DNA from 3 places in the Cytobacillus sp. GQ23 genome. Region 1 is predicted to be linked to each of the others. Evidence: predicted binding sites of a transcription regulator. Region 1 holds the regulator's gene; each other region holds the start of a gene.
What was found. The regulator Rex, encoded in region 1, represses fermentation and respiration genes when NADH is low (regulators of the CRP and FNR family bind a similar motif). The targets are predictions, from matches to a motif close to TTGTGAAATATTTCACAA.
Positions count from the first base shown of each region.

Region 2: the regulator Rex is predicted to act here: its motif matches at 2,549-2,566, upstream of AC6CHU_RS23520 (cytochrome c oxidase subunit 2A).
Region 3: the regulator Rex is predicted to act here: its motif matches at 2,477-2,494, upstream of AC6CHU_RS23555 (DUF2249 domain-containing protein).

Region 1 covers NZ_JCAXER010000035.1:45,635-49,917, reverse strand. The annotation lists gene abc-f (ribosomal protection-like ABC-F family protein) at 1-1,257, opposite strand, end outside; gene moaC (cyclic pyranopterin monophosphate synthase MoaC) at 1,451-1,933, shown strand; gene AC6CHU_RS22840 (redox-sensing transcriptional repressor Rex) at 1,961-2,605, shown strand; gene AC6CHU_RS22835 (YdiK family protein) at 2,627-2,818, opposite strand; gene AC6CHU_RS22830 (CPBP family intramembrane glutamic endopeptidase) at 2,859-3,584, opposite strand; gene groES (co-chaperone GroES) at 3,877-4,161, shown strand; gene groL (chaperonin GroEL) at 4,220-4,283, shown strand, end outside.
Region 2 covers NZ_JCAXER010000038.1:8,695-12,977, reverse strand. The annotation lists gene AC6CHU_RS23530 (b(o/a)3-type cytochrome-c oxidase subunit 1) at 96-1,751, opposite strand; gene AC6CHU_RS23525 (cytochrome c oxidase subunit II) at 1,751-2,227, opposite strand; gene AC6CHU_RS23520 (cytochrome c oxidase subunit 2A) at 2,249-2,398, opposite strand; purine riboswitch at 2,758-2,859, shown strand; gene AC6CHU_RS23515 (xanthine phosphoribosyltransferase) at 3,014-3,616, shown strand; gene AC6CHU_RS23510 (nucleobase:cation symporter-2 family protein) at 3,613-4,283, shown strand, end outside.
Region 3 covers NZ_JCAXER010000038.1:15,239-19,521, reverse strand. The annotation lists gene AC6CHU_RS23575 (ATP-dependent DNA helicase) at 1-323, shown strand, start outside; gene AC6CHU_RS23570 (metal-sulfur cluster assembly factor) at 359-658, opposite strand; gene AC6CHU_RS23565 (hypothetical protein) at 670-1,920, opposite strand; gene AC6CHU_RS23560 (DUF2249 domain-containing protein) at 1,925-2,131, opposite strand; gene AC6CHU_RS23555 (DUF2249 domain-containing protein) at 2,128-2,370, opposite strand; gene AC6CHU_RS23550 (hypothetical protein) at 2,555-2,695, opposite strand; gene AC6CHU_RS23545 (MFS transporter) at 2,698-3,858, opposite strand; gene AC6CHU_RS23540 (carboxypeptidase M32) at 4,025-4,283, shown strand, end outside.

The sequences.
Region 1 (4,283 bases):
AGGGTATTCATCCCATAATTCGTTCAGTACTCGTTTATTGCTTGTGAGCTCTGCCTGTTCCTGGTCATAGTAGCCAATGGTCACATTAGAGCCATATTGAATCTCCCCAGTAAAAGAAGGGATTTTCTTAATAATGGTTTTAAGCAATGTGGATTTGCCAATTCCATTTGGTCCTACAAGTGCAATACTATCGCCTCTTGCCAGCCGCATAGAAATATTCTCGCTCACTATTTCTTTGTACCCTATTGCTAAAGAATATATATTCAATACTTCATTGCCTGACTGCCGTTCGATATCAAACCCAAAGGAAGCTGATTTCTCGTCTCCCTGCGGCCTGTCCATCACGTCCATTCTGGCCAGCTGCTTTCTGCGGCTTTGTGCCCTTTTAGTAGTGGAGGCACGGGCAAGGTTTCGCTGAATAAAGTCTTGAAGCTTAGCGATTTCTTCCTGCTGTTTTTCGAATTGCTTCATTTCTTTTTCAAAATTAGCTGCTTTTTGATCCAAATAGGAACTGTAGTTTCCAGGGTACTTTCTTATTTGGTGGCGCGATATCTCGTAAACCTGGGAAACGACCTTATCAAGAAAGTAGCGGTCATGTGATACGATCAGAATGGCACCGCTGTAGCCCTGCAGGTATTGTTCGAGCCACGATAGTGTTTCTATATCAAGGTGGTTGGTAGGCTCATCCAGGATTAGTATATCAGGCTTTGTGAGCAGAAGTTTACCAAGGGCCAGCCTTGTTCGCTGACCGCCGCTCAAGGACGAAATTTTTGTATCATAGCCCATTGAGCTGAAGTTGAGTCCATGGAGAATGGAACGTATATCAGCTTCATATTGATAACCGCCATTTTCTTTGAAATCAACCTGGAGTTTGTCGTAATCTTTTAAAACTCGTTCATAGGCATCAGAATTACCAAGGACATCAGGATCCGCCATTTGCTCTTCAAGGCTGCGAAGCTGTTTTTCCTGCTTTTGCAGATGACTGAAAACAGTCAGCATTTCCTCCCATATGGATAAATCTGATTCCAGGCCGGTATTTTGGGCAAGATAGCCAATGGTTACTTCCTTTGGCTTTATGATCTCTCCGGAATCATACGTCATTTGTCCGGCAATTATTTTTAAAAGGGTAGATTTTCCTGCACCATTGCGTCCTACAAGGGCAATACGGTCCCTGGTTTGTACTTCAAGCTTTATATTCGTTAAAATGGGATCAGCTCCAAAACTTTTTGCCAGCTGATTGACTTGTAATAGTATCATGTTCTTTCACCTCTGGTATAGAGTAAGTGTAACTCATTCATATATTGTTCGGCAATAAAGGAGACAGGACTATAAGCCCGGATGAAGGTCATTAAAACAGAAGAAAAGGTAAATAAATATGTGAAGAACCTTACAATGCACATACAAAGAATCCGAAAAATAGTGTATGATTTTGAAGAGAGGTGTTTTTTTAATGGCGGATTTTACTCATTTTAATCAAGAAGGCAGGGCAAAAATGGTGGATGTCAGCGATAAGCCTGAGACCGCAAGGACAGCCATTGCTCAGTCAAGTATTTCGGTGAATCAGGAGATTTACGAAAAGATCACATCAAACTCCATGAAAAAAGGGGATGTTCTTGCTGTTGCACAAACGGCAGGCATTATGGCAAGCAAGAAAACATGGGACATTATTCCGATGTGCCATCCGCTGCCTCTTAAGGGTGTCGATATTTCATTTTCATGGAAAGCAGAAGAGGATGAGTATGTCCTTATCATTACGGCTTCTGTTAAAACAAAAGGAAATACGGGTGTGGAAATGGAAGCGTTAACAGCTGCTTCAGTCTGTGCGCTGACCGTTTATGATATGTGTAAGGCTGTAGATAAAGGAATGGTAATTGGACCAACCTTTTTAATAGAGAAAACAGGCGGGAAAAACGGAGATTTTAAACGAAATTAATACATCATAAGAAATGGGGATGGACGAATGGCCAATGAACCAATTAAGATACCACAGGCAACAGCTAAACGGCTGCCATTATATTACCGCTTCCTAAAGAACCTTCATTCCTCCGGCAAACAGAGAGTCTCATCAGCAGAATTGAGTGAGGCGGTAAAAGTGGATTCTGCAACAATCCGCCGTGATTTTTCGTACTTCGGTGCGTTAGGGAAAAAAGGATATGGATATAATGTGAACTACCTCTTAGGCTTCTTTCGGAAGACTCTTGACCAGGACGAGCTGACTAAAGTCGCTTTGATCGGGGTAGGGAATTTAGGGACCGCTTTTCTAAACTACAATTTTCTTAAAAATAATAATACGAAAATAGAAGTAGCCTTTGATGTGGATGAGAGTAAGGTTGGCACGAAAATCGGTGATGTTCCGGTCCATCATATGGATGACCTTGAAGAAGTGATTGTGAAAAATAATATTCAGGTGGCAATTTTAACGGTGCCTGCACCGCCTGCCCAGACTATCACCGATCGGATGGTGAATGCGAAAATAAAAGGAATCCTTAACTTTACACCTGCGAGGCTCACTGTGCCGTCCTCGATTCGGATTCACCATATCGATCTGGCAGTGGAATTGCAGTCACTGGTTTATTTTCTTAAAAATTATCCTGAAGAAGTGTAAAAAAAATGAGCCTTATGCGGCTCATTTTTTCATTTTAAAATGCAGGCCAAGCATCCGCAGGCCGGTGCCAAAATCAAATGTAGCAATTAGGATTAAAAAATAAGTAAAGAATCCCCAGGTTTCTTCCCGCTGGGTATTCTGGATGGCTATAAAAGTGAAAAGGCATCCGAGAAGGATGTAAATAAAGCCTGAAAACAAAGGTGTGCTTCTCATGATAATCCCCCAGTAAGTTTAAAACTCCACAGCATTCTTTCTAGAAAAAGCTGATAAAGCTCTGCAAATTTTCCATTTCTTTTAACCACTTTTGTAAATTATCCTGATTCAGCTGAACAACCGCAACAAAGGTATTCATCGCCACATGGGCAAAAATCGGCACGATAATCCTCTTGGTCTTTACATATAAGAAGGCAAAGGTGAATCCCATTGCCGAGTATAGCAATACATGTTCAGGCTCAAAATGAGCAAGTGCAAAAATAACCGAGCTGATCAGGGCAGACAGGAAGAAGTTAAAGCGCTTATGGAGGGAACCGAAAATAATTTTCCTAAAGACGATCTCCTCAAGGATTGGCCCGATGACCGAGCTGATTAAAATGACAATTGGCGATGCTTCAATAATCCGGATAATCTGCTGCGTATTTTCAGAGCCCATTTCAATGCCAATCAGGTTTTCAATACTTGCAGCAGTAGCTTGAGCAATCAGGGCCAAAAATATGCCTCCTATTGCCCAGCCCGCTGAGCCTGCCACAGAAGAGGCATCCCGATCGAGTCCCCTTTTCATTTCTTTCCTTAGTAATAGAAGCGTAATGGTCAGCGTAATCGTGAAACTGATTACGAGCCAGTAGGCTACAGCAAGAATCTGCATATTCTCGGGGTTATGTCCCAGGGCATCGGCAGTTATTAATACGAGCGGAACACCAAACAAGCTTGAAAGCTGCATGGCAATATAGGCGATTAATATAATCCAATATTCCTTCTTCAAAGTGTTTTACTCCTTAATCTGAGTGTTGGTTGCAAGTCCTAAAGCCATTGTACTCTTTATAGGGAGGGTGTTTCAAATATCAGCATCAAAGGAGGAGAAGTACATGATTAAAATGAGGGCTGGTGAAGCATACTTAAGAGGTTGTCTATGAGGAAATTTTTTATAAAAAATTTAAGCTTCACCCTTGCAAATAGATATGAGATTCATTAATATAATAATTGTGTTAGCACTCATAAAGAGAGAGTGCTAATAAATAAAAATATTTACATATTATTTGAGGAGGTTGTTTCACTTGTTAAAGCCACTAGGTGATCGAATCATTATCGAGCTTGTTGAAACTGAAGAAAAAACTGCAAGCGGCATTGTACTGCCGGACACTGCTAAAGAAAAGCCTCAAGAAGGCAAAGTTGTAGCTGTGGGAACTGGCCGCGTTCTTGAAAACGGTGAGCGTGTTGCCCTTGAAGTTGCTGACGGCGACCGTATCATCTTCTCAAAATATGCCGGTACTGAAGTGAAGTACGAAGGCAAAGAATACTTAATTTTACGTGAAAATGACATTCTTGCTGTAATTGGCTAATCGCCGATTAGTTGCAGATTAAAAGATAAAGTGAAAATTTTTGAGGAGGTTTTTATCAATGGCTAAAGAGATTAAATTTAGTGAAGAAGCCCGCCGCGCGATGCTTCGCGGTGTAGATTCCC
Region 2 (4,283 bases), on a different contig from region 1:
GGAGTGTTTTTTATCAGCGGGTATGAAAGTTTGAACTATAATACTGTCTAGCTTCTGCGCCTTACTCCTGGAAGAGCCGGGGCAAGCCTTTCCTTTTACCAAAGCTTATACCCTTTAGCTCCTGGAGGTGCATTTTGTATTAAGTCTATAAACGGGATAGTGTAGGCAAATAGAATAAGAACAACTGTAATTCCGAGCCAAAGCTTCCAGTTTTCGAATACCATCGGCGCTTTTTCAGCTTCATCAGCTGCTTCTCCGACAGGGAACTCCTGCTCGCCCTTTGGTGCGAAGAATGCAAGGTTGATAAAGATATAGATCATTAAAATAATGCCAATGAATAGTATAGATCCGCCGATTGCCTGTGCGACCTGGTAGGGAATCCATTCTGCTGCTTGTGCTGCTCCGCCATATTCAGAGTAGGACGAACGGCGCGGCGCTCCCAGAAGGCCTGCAGCATGCATGGCGCCAGACATGAAAGTCATGCCGATTGCCCAGATAACTGCCTGGATGATTCCTAATTTATTCATTGCTTTGGTTAATGTTCTTCCTGTCAGATGAGGAATCAGCCAGTAAGAAACCCCAAAAAATGTAAGTACTACAGATGTTGCTACTGTTAAGTGAAAGTGGCCGGTTACCCAAATGGTGTTATGAACAACCTGGTTCATCTGGTGAGAGGCGTTGACGATCCCGCCTGCACCCGCAGGAATAAAGGCAATCATCCCAATGAACGGCACGGCAAATCGTGCATCTCCCCAAGGAAGTTTCTTAACCCAGCCGAATAACCCTGTAGCCCCTTTTGAACGGCCAAAGCTTTCGAAAGTAGCAAACAAAGAAAATGCAGTCATTAAAGATGGAATGACAACAAGGAATGTCAGAATTACCTGCAGGAATTTCCATGCCGGGTCAATGCCTGGCTCCATTAATTGATGGTGAAATCCGACAGGGATGGAGAACAGCAGGAATAATATAAAAGACAAACGTGCTAATGAGTCAGAGAAAACCTTTCCGCCGATGACTTTTGGAATTACAACATACCAGGCCATATAAGCCGGCAATAGCCAGAAGTATACAAGCGGATGTCCGAAATACCAGAATAGAGTTCGGCTGACTCCAATATTTACCGTTTCAACAAATCCCAATGACCAAGGAAGCAGCTGGAAAAGAACTGTAGCTGCTACACCGATTGTCGCTACAATCCACATCATTGTGTTGACCAGCGACATGAAGGTTAATAATGGACTTGGTTTACCGGGATTTTTCCTCCGCCATTCTGCATACTTCATAATGATTGATGCCCCGTCAATCCAGCTTCCCACTATAACAAGTGTTAATCCGATATAATACAAAGCATGTGCTTGAAGAGGAGCATAGAAAGTATATAGAACTGTTGCTTCATTCAGCAGGATCATAACAGCTGCAAGAACAGTTCCCGCCGTCATCAGCCAGAAACCGGTCCAGCCGGCAATACGCTGTTTTTTCGTAAAGGCCCCTGATGTTTTGCTTGTTGCAGCGATCTGGAATCCCATTATAAAAAAGGTAGTAAGTACAAGTCCGAGGACAACACCATGAACCGTGAGAATCTGGTAATATCCGATGCCTGCAGGAAGCTCGAATTTACCGGAGCGGACCAAAGTCTGCAATAAACCGGCTAAGCCGCCTATTGCTAAGGCAGTAAAGGCAACGAAAAAGTGGGCCATTGCCAATTTTCCGTCACGTGGGTCAACTTTTAATTTTGCTGAAGGATTAAACATTATTCCACCACCTTAATTTTAGAAGACATCATGTGGTGACCAACACCGCAGTATTCATTACATACAATCAGGTATTCGCCTTTTTTATCAAAGGTTGTAACATGTTCACTGATATAGCCTGGTTCAAGCATCATGTTGATGTTTGATCCCGCAACTTCAAAACCGTGGACGACGTCTTTGGTTGTAGCGATAATTTTCACTTTAGCGCCATATGGAACCTCCACTTCGGCTGGGCTATAGGAAAAAGCAGATGCTACGTATACCAATTCGTAATCCCAATCTTTTCCTTCTGCCTTTTTCAATCCAGGCTCATTAAATGGAACGGTAGAATCGACTTTTTCAGGATCAATGGTAGCCAAACAGCTCGGGGGCTGATTACCCAGGTAAAATGCGCTCACTCCCAGAACTGTTAGAAAAACAAGCAGCGATCCGATTCCAAAAATGAGCCAGGCCTTTTCAAACTTATGCATATGCATGGCTTTTTCCCCTTTCTAACTTTAAAAGCGGCTGATAAATAATAAATAAACGCCTACCCATGTCATTACAAGGAAGAATCCTAATAAGAAAACGGAAGCTAACGTTCCCTTTAAGGAGGAGCGATCCTCTATTTCAGTTTTTGTTTTGCGGCTGAGTTCCGTTTTCGCCATTTTCCTTCACTCCTTTCGAAAATTGGAAAAAGTAAATGATTACACTTTCATAATACAAAACATTTAGGGAGATTCTAGATGATTTTAGTGAGTTCACAAATTGTTCATTCGTAACTTAAACACTATGATAATGGTGAAAAATTGATATTTAAGTGATTTAAATCACAAAACACATCTGTAATTTGTGAAAAAAATGTGAAGGTTTAATTGAGCTTAAAAAGGACAGTGAATTATTCTTAATGAATGTAAAGAAAAGGGTGAATTATCTGATTAACGAACGTTATTTTTGGTAATATCTTGTTTAGTTCGTATTTGGGTAAATTTTTGATTGAAGTATTAGTAGATGGTGTTATAATGTTAATAAATTAATAACATTCACTCATATAATCGCGAGGATATGGCTCGCAAGTTTCTACCGGGGTACCGTAAATAATCCGACTATGAGTGAGCAATGTACAGGACGCTATATGCCATCCTTGTTTGCCTGCAGCTTAAATCATTAGCCTGAAGGCCATTGCTTCACTCATTTTTATGTTGTGAATGCGATGGGCTTCAGGCTTTTTATTTGGCTGAAATGAGTAATTGAAGGCTATCTATCATAGAGGAGGATGCAAAATGGATATGCTTATTGAAAAAATAAAGCGCGAAGGGATCGTTTTATCGCCGACAGTTTTAAAGGTGGATTCTTTTCTGAACCACCAGATAGATCCACAGCTTATGTTTGAAGTCGGCAAAGAATTTGCAGATAGATACTCAAGAAGCGGGATTACAAAAATATTGACTATCGAATCTTCGGGGATTGCGCCAGCTGTAATGGCGGGGCTCGAGTTAAATGTCCCAGTAGTATTTGCGAGGAAAAGAAAATCTCTTACACTGGTAAATGACCTGATTACAGCCCCAGTCTATTCGTTCACTAAGGAAGAAACAAGTGAAATCTCTGTTTCAAAGAAATATCTCTCAGAAGAAGATAATGTTCTTATAATCGATGATTTTCTAGCGAATGGACAGGCGGCATTAGGTCTTGCAGAAATAGCTGAAAAAGCGGGATCATCGATTGCAGGGATTGGCATCGTTATCGAAAAAGGCTTTCAAAATGGCGGAAAGCTGCTGAGGGAAAAGGGATTCCGGGTTGATTCCCTGGCAATTATTGAGTCACTTGAAGGCGGAATAATCAGCTTTGAAAAATCAGCGAAGAAAATGGAGGAATCAATGCGATGAATCAGAATCCGGTTAAAATTGCTTCCCTTGGAATTCAGCATGTCCTTGCTATGTATGCAGGCGCAGTAATTGTGCCATTGATTGTAGGAGGAGCACTGGGATTAACAGGGGAGCAGCTTACCTATCTTGTTTCAATTGATATTTTTATGTGCGGTATTGCAACGCTTCTTCAAGTATGGCGCAGCAGATTTTTTGGGATTGGTCTTCCAGTTGTTCTTGGCTGCACATTTACGGCTGTAGGACCAATGATTGCGATTGGCGGTCAGTATGGAATACCGGCAATCTATGGTTCAATACTGGTTTCCGGCATTTTTGTTGTAGCTGTTTCAAAATATTTTGGAAAACTGGTGAAATTTTTTCCTCCAGTGGTAACAGGGTCGGTCGTTACCATTATTGGAATTACGCTAATTCCTGTTGCAATGAACAACATGGCTGGAGGACAGGGAAGCCCTGACTTTGGTTCCATGACAAACATCTCATTGGCTTTCGGAACCTTGCTGTTCATCATTATTCTTTTCCGATTCTTCAAAGGCTTTATTCGTGCCATTGCCATTTTGCTTGGTCTGGCGGCCGGCACTATTACAGCGTTTTTTATGGGAATGGTAGATTTCTCAGCAGTTGGAGAAGCTTCCTGGTTTCATATGCCATCACCTTTTTATTTCGGCAT
Region 3 (4,283 bases), on a different contig from region 1:
ATGATGAGCATTCAGTTCTATGCTCTGTACATTTATGGGAAGGTCTTGATATACCGGGCAGATCTCTGGAGAATGTGCTTATTTATGGTCTCCCATTCCCTCCGCACGATCCGGTTTTTACAGCCAAACGGGAAGGTTCGGCCGATCCTTTCAAAGAAGTGGATCTTCCTTATATGATCCTGAGGTTAAGGCAGGGTATTGGAAGATTAATTAGAACACATGAAGACAAAGGGACCGTTCATATTTTGATGAATAATAATGAACATCCTGAAGTGCTCGAAATGATAAAAAAGGTTCTGCCTGCAGAGCCCGTAATAAGCTGAACTATGGCAGTGCCCAACAGGGCGCTGCCTTCCTTTTAACCTCTTAACAGCTGATTTGCTTCGGGAGACATGTGAGCAGGAGTCCAGGCTGGTTCCCAGACAAGGTTAACCTCTACATCTGAAAATAGCTCCAGATCTTCAATGCAATACTTTACTCCACTGACTATACTGTCATGAAGCGGACAGCCCGGTGTTGTAAGAGTCATGGTAATAACTGCCTTTTCATTGTCGGGCAAATCAATGTCATAAATAAGTCCCAAATCAACCACGTTTATATTCAATTCAGGATCTATAACTCTTTTCAGGCTGCTGAGAACTAATTCTTTTCGATTCATGTTCATTCCCCCTATTGTTTTAATACTGTGATAATCAAAAAACAGAATACTAAGCTGGCTCCAGCCGTTAAAATCTGGCCGGATAGGAATAGAGCAAGCTGTTCAAATACAATGGAGGCTGTCACACTAAGTATACCGAGAATGAAAGCGGAAAGAACCGGGATGGATGCCTTGTCATTCATCATATCTCTGAGAGAAGGGACACTCCGTTTCCCGATCTCTTTACTGTATTTCCATGTCCACCATAAGAATGGCACTATTTTAAATAGGTAACCGAGAATGCTCAAAGCTACCCAAAGCATAAGGTAAGCAAATACAAGATACCCAATTGCAGTTTGAAAGCTTCCAATTAGAGCGCTTATTAATGCTCCCAGGTGGATAGCCAGTCCTGCAGGTATGGCAAGAAGAGCAAACCGGAATGAATAATCAAGCTTCTTCTTAACTCTTTTCCGCAGAATATGCAGCATGTGCCAGGTAAAGAATGCAAAACCGCCTGCCAGGATCATCAATGCAATAGTTAAAAGTGAATTATTCCCGATGAAAAAAGAGATAATTGCAGCTGCAAGCCCTGCTGCATAAATTATTAATACATATTTGGCAGGTTTCATGCTGTAGCCATGGGACAAAGAAAACATGGGGACCATTTTATATGAGAATCCAAAAATCAGAAGTGTAAACCAGCCTGCAGTTCCGAGAAGTATGTGGCTTTTAAAAACTGCTTGATATAGGTCAGAAAAAAATCCGGTTTTCATGCTTAAGACCATAAGCATTCCAAATAGAATAGCAGATAGCAGGCTAATCAGTGCAGTTCCTACGAAAAAAGTGAGTATATTGTGCTTTGCCTGCTGCCTTAAAGTCATGAACATTTGCAGAAGAAACATTAAAATACCTGTTAATGTAATGAGCCCGGGCAGCATTGCACCCGCCGGATTATGAAATAAGCTATGAGCAAAATATAATATCCCAAAGGCAGTCACAGTAAACTGTGTAAATCCAAAACGTTCATTCCATATAGGGGTGAGAAAGGCCACTGGTACGAGCTGATACATGGCTCCCATGGCTGTCATCAGCGCCCAGCCCAATATAAACAAATGAGCCGCTGACCAGATGGCGGGTATGCGGAAATGGCTGTTAATAATAGATTCCCCTTGAAAAAGAATGAGCCCCATGGATCCTATTAAACAGAGCAAGCTGAAAAGTATAAATGAAAAGGGCAGTTTGATATTGGTCTCATTTTTGGTATTGGCCAGCAATGGGATCACCTGCTTATTTGTGTATTTCTATTAAAAAGCTTCCGTCTTCCTGTTCGATAGTTACATATCTGCAGCCCATTTCATCCAGCCTTTCATAAAGAAACATGGGTCGTCTGTCATTAATAATGGATAATGTTTCTCCTGAGGGCAGATCTTCAAGAGCAGCGAGTGTTCTCATCATCGGCTGAGGCGGTTCCAGCCCGCGGTTATCCAATTTCATTTTGAAGCACCTCTCTTCGTAAAGGTCACTTTCCAGTGCTTCTTTTCAATTTCCTCAGCTTTATATTCGAACCCTTTTGCCTTTAAGACCCCAAAAAGAGGGACAGGCTTAAATGGGGCATGAAGGATAAAAACATCATCAATATCAACTTCAGCTATTGCCAACGTGATTTTTTCAAACGGCTCCAATTTATTTTTTAAATCCTCTCTTACATCAAGTTCAATAACTTTATTTTTCATTCTGATCACTCCTTCAATCGGCTGGTGGATTAATTTAATGGCCAATAACTGAAATTTTTCTGCAGTGAGAATCGTTATTGATTACTTTGAGTTTAACACCGGGATCTTTTGAAATAAGTGACATATATCATATTGCGAAATACATTTTCACAAATTAAGTGGAACAAAAAGAATCCGCAGAGGTTTACTCTGCGGATTCTTTTTGTTCTTCGATACATTCAAAACAGATGGTTTCATTTTTTTCATTATGGACTCCGTTGAAGAATCCATCAAGACAGTACAGGTCTTTGCCGCAAACAGTGCAGCTGCCTACTAATTCTTTCATTTTCAGTCACTCCCGCTTTTTAATAGTTGGGGGTTTCTTTTTTTGGAATATATGGACATGCCGCATACCGTAAAAAATAATATGGCTGCAGCGATTAAAAAACCTGTTTCAAATGTTACTTTCAAGAAGCCTAATATGGTGGAACCAGCTACCACACCTAAAGAAAAAAAGGCATAGAAGAGGCCGAATGCCTTTCCTCTTGTTTTTTCTGTCGTATGATTGGCTATAAGGGCATTGATGGATGGGAATAAAAGAGCAAACCCGGTGCCGTAAAGAACCATGCATATAAACATGAATCCAAGAGAAGATGCTGAACTTAACAGGACTAATGCAATTGCAATAATCAGCATTCCGGAAAGCATGCTATTGTGATGCTTATACTTATCAAATATTTTATTAATGGGCAGCAGAAAAATAAGAATTGCCGTTATTCCGAAAGTGCTTAATAAAATTCCGCTGTACATCGCCTCAATCTGCAGGGCTTCTACCTGAAGGGGAAGAAGGTAGGCAAGTGTCCCTTGAGCAAACATGAGAGAAAAGGCTCCTAAATAGCTTGCTGTAAGCATAGGATTCTTAAATAGTGGAAGCATTTTTTCATGAGAGCTCTCTTTTTTTACATTTACCATATTTCCTGCCGGCAGAAACACAAAGGCAAGGACTGCGCTAGTGATCATTGTAGCTGCAATAATTAAAAAGACCCAGTTGATGCTGTAATTGGAAGCAATCACTGCCCCGAATGCGGGGCCTATAATGGCTGAACATCCGACAGCTGCGCCTGATACAGCCATTTTTTTACCTTGTTTGCCTGATTTTCCGAGGTTTGAAATGACTGTAAAAGCCGCAGGGACCAGGAAGCCCCCAAATAATCCGTGAAGAAATCTTACAGTAATTAATTGCAGGGGAGAATCAGCAAATGTATACAGGACTAAAATGAATCCGGTTAGGGATAAACCGGATACCAAAACCCTTTTTGCTCCTCTTTTATCTATCCAATAGCCGGCTAATATATTGCCAATCATATTCGAGAAGGAATAAAGCCCAACAATCATTCCCGCAAATGCTGGTGATGGATTAAATGTCATGGCAAAGGGGCTCATGATGGGAAGCTGAGAAAATGTATCAATAAATGCTGCAATAATGATAAAGTAAATCAAATATTTCATGCTATCTCTCTTTCCGGTTAGTTCACTTACCATCATTATAACTCTTTGCCAGCCAGGTGAAAAAGAAAAACAGCCCAAGAGCAGCAGGAGAATAAGATTATTGAGACTGCCTTTTCAGAAAAATATGATAAAATGATACTGTAATAGATACAAAGGGGGAAAATTTATGGCAGAATCACTAAAACAGACAGAACTGCAATTCCTTGAGTATGTCAAAAAAATGACAGCATATAATGAAGCGATCGGGCTGATGTATTGGGATATGCGGACCGGCGCACCCAGGCAGGGTATGGAACAGCGCTCGGAAGTAATTGGAATGATCTCTTCAGAAGTGTTCAGAATGTCAACTTCTGAGGAAATGGCAGCATACATAGCAAAACTTTCAGGCCAGGAAAACCTTGCTGAAATAACATTAAAGACACTGG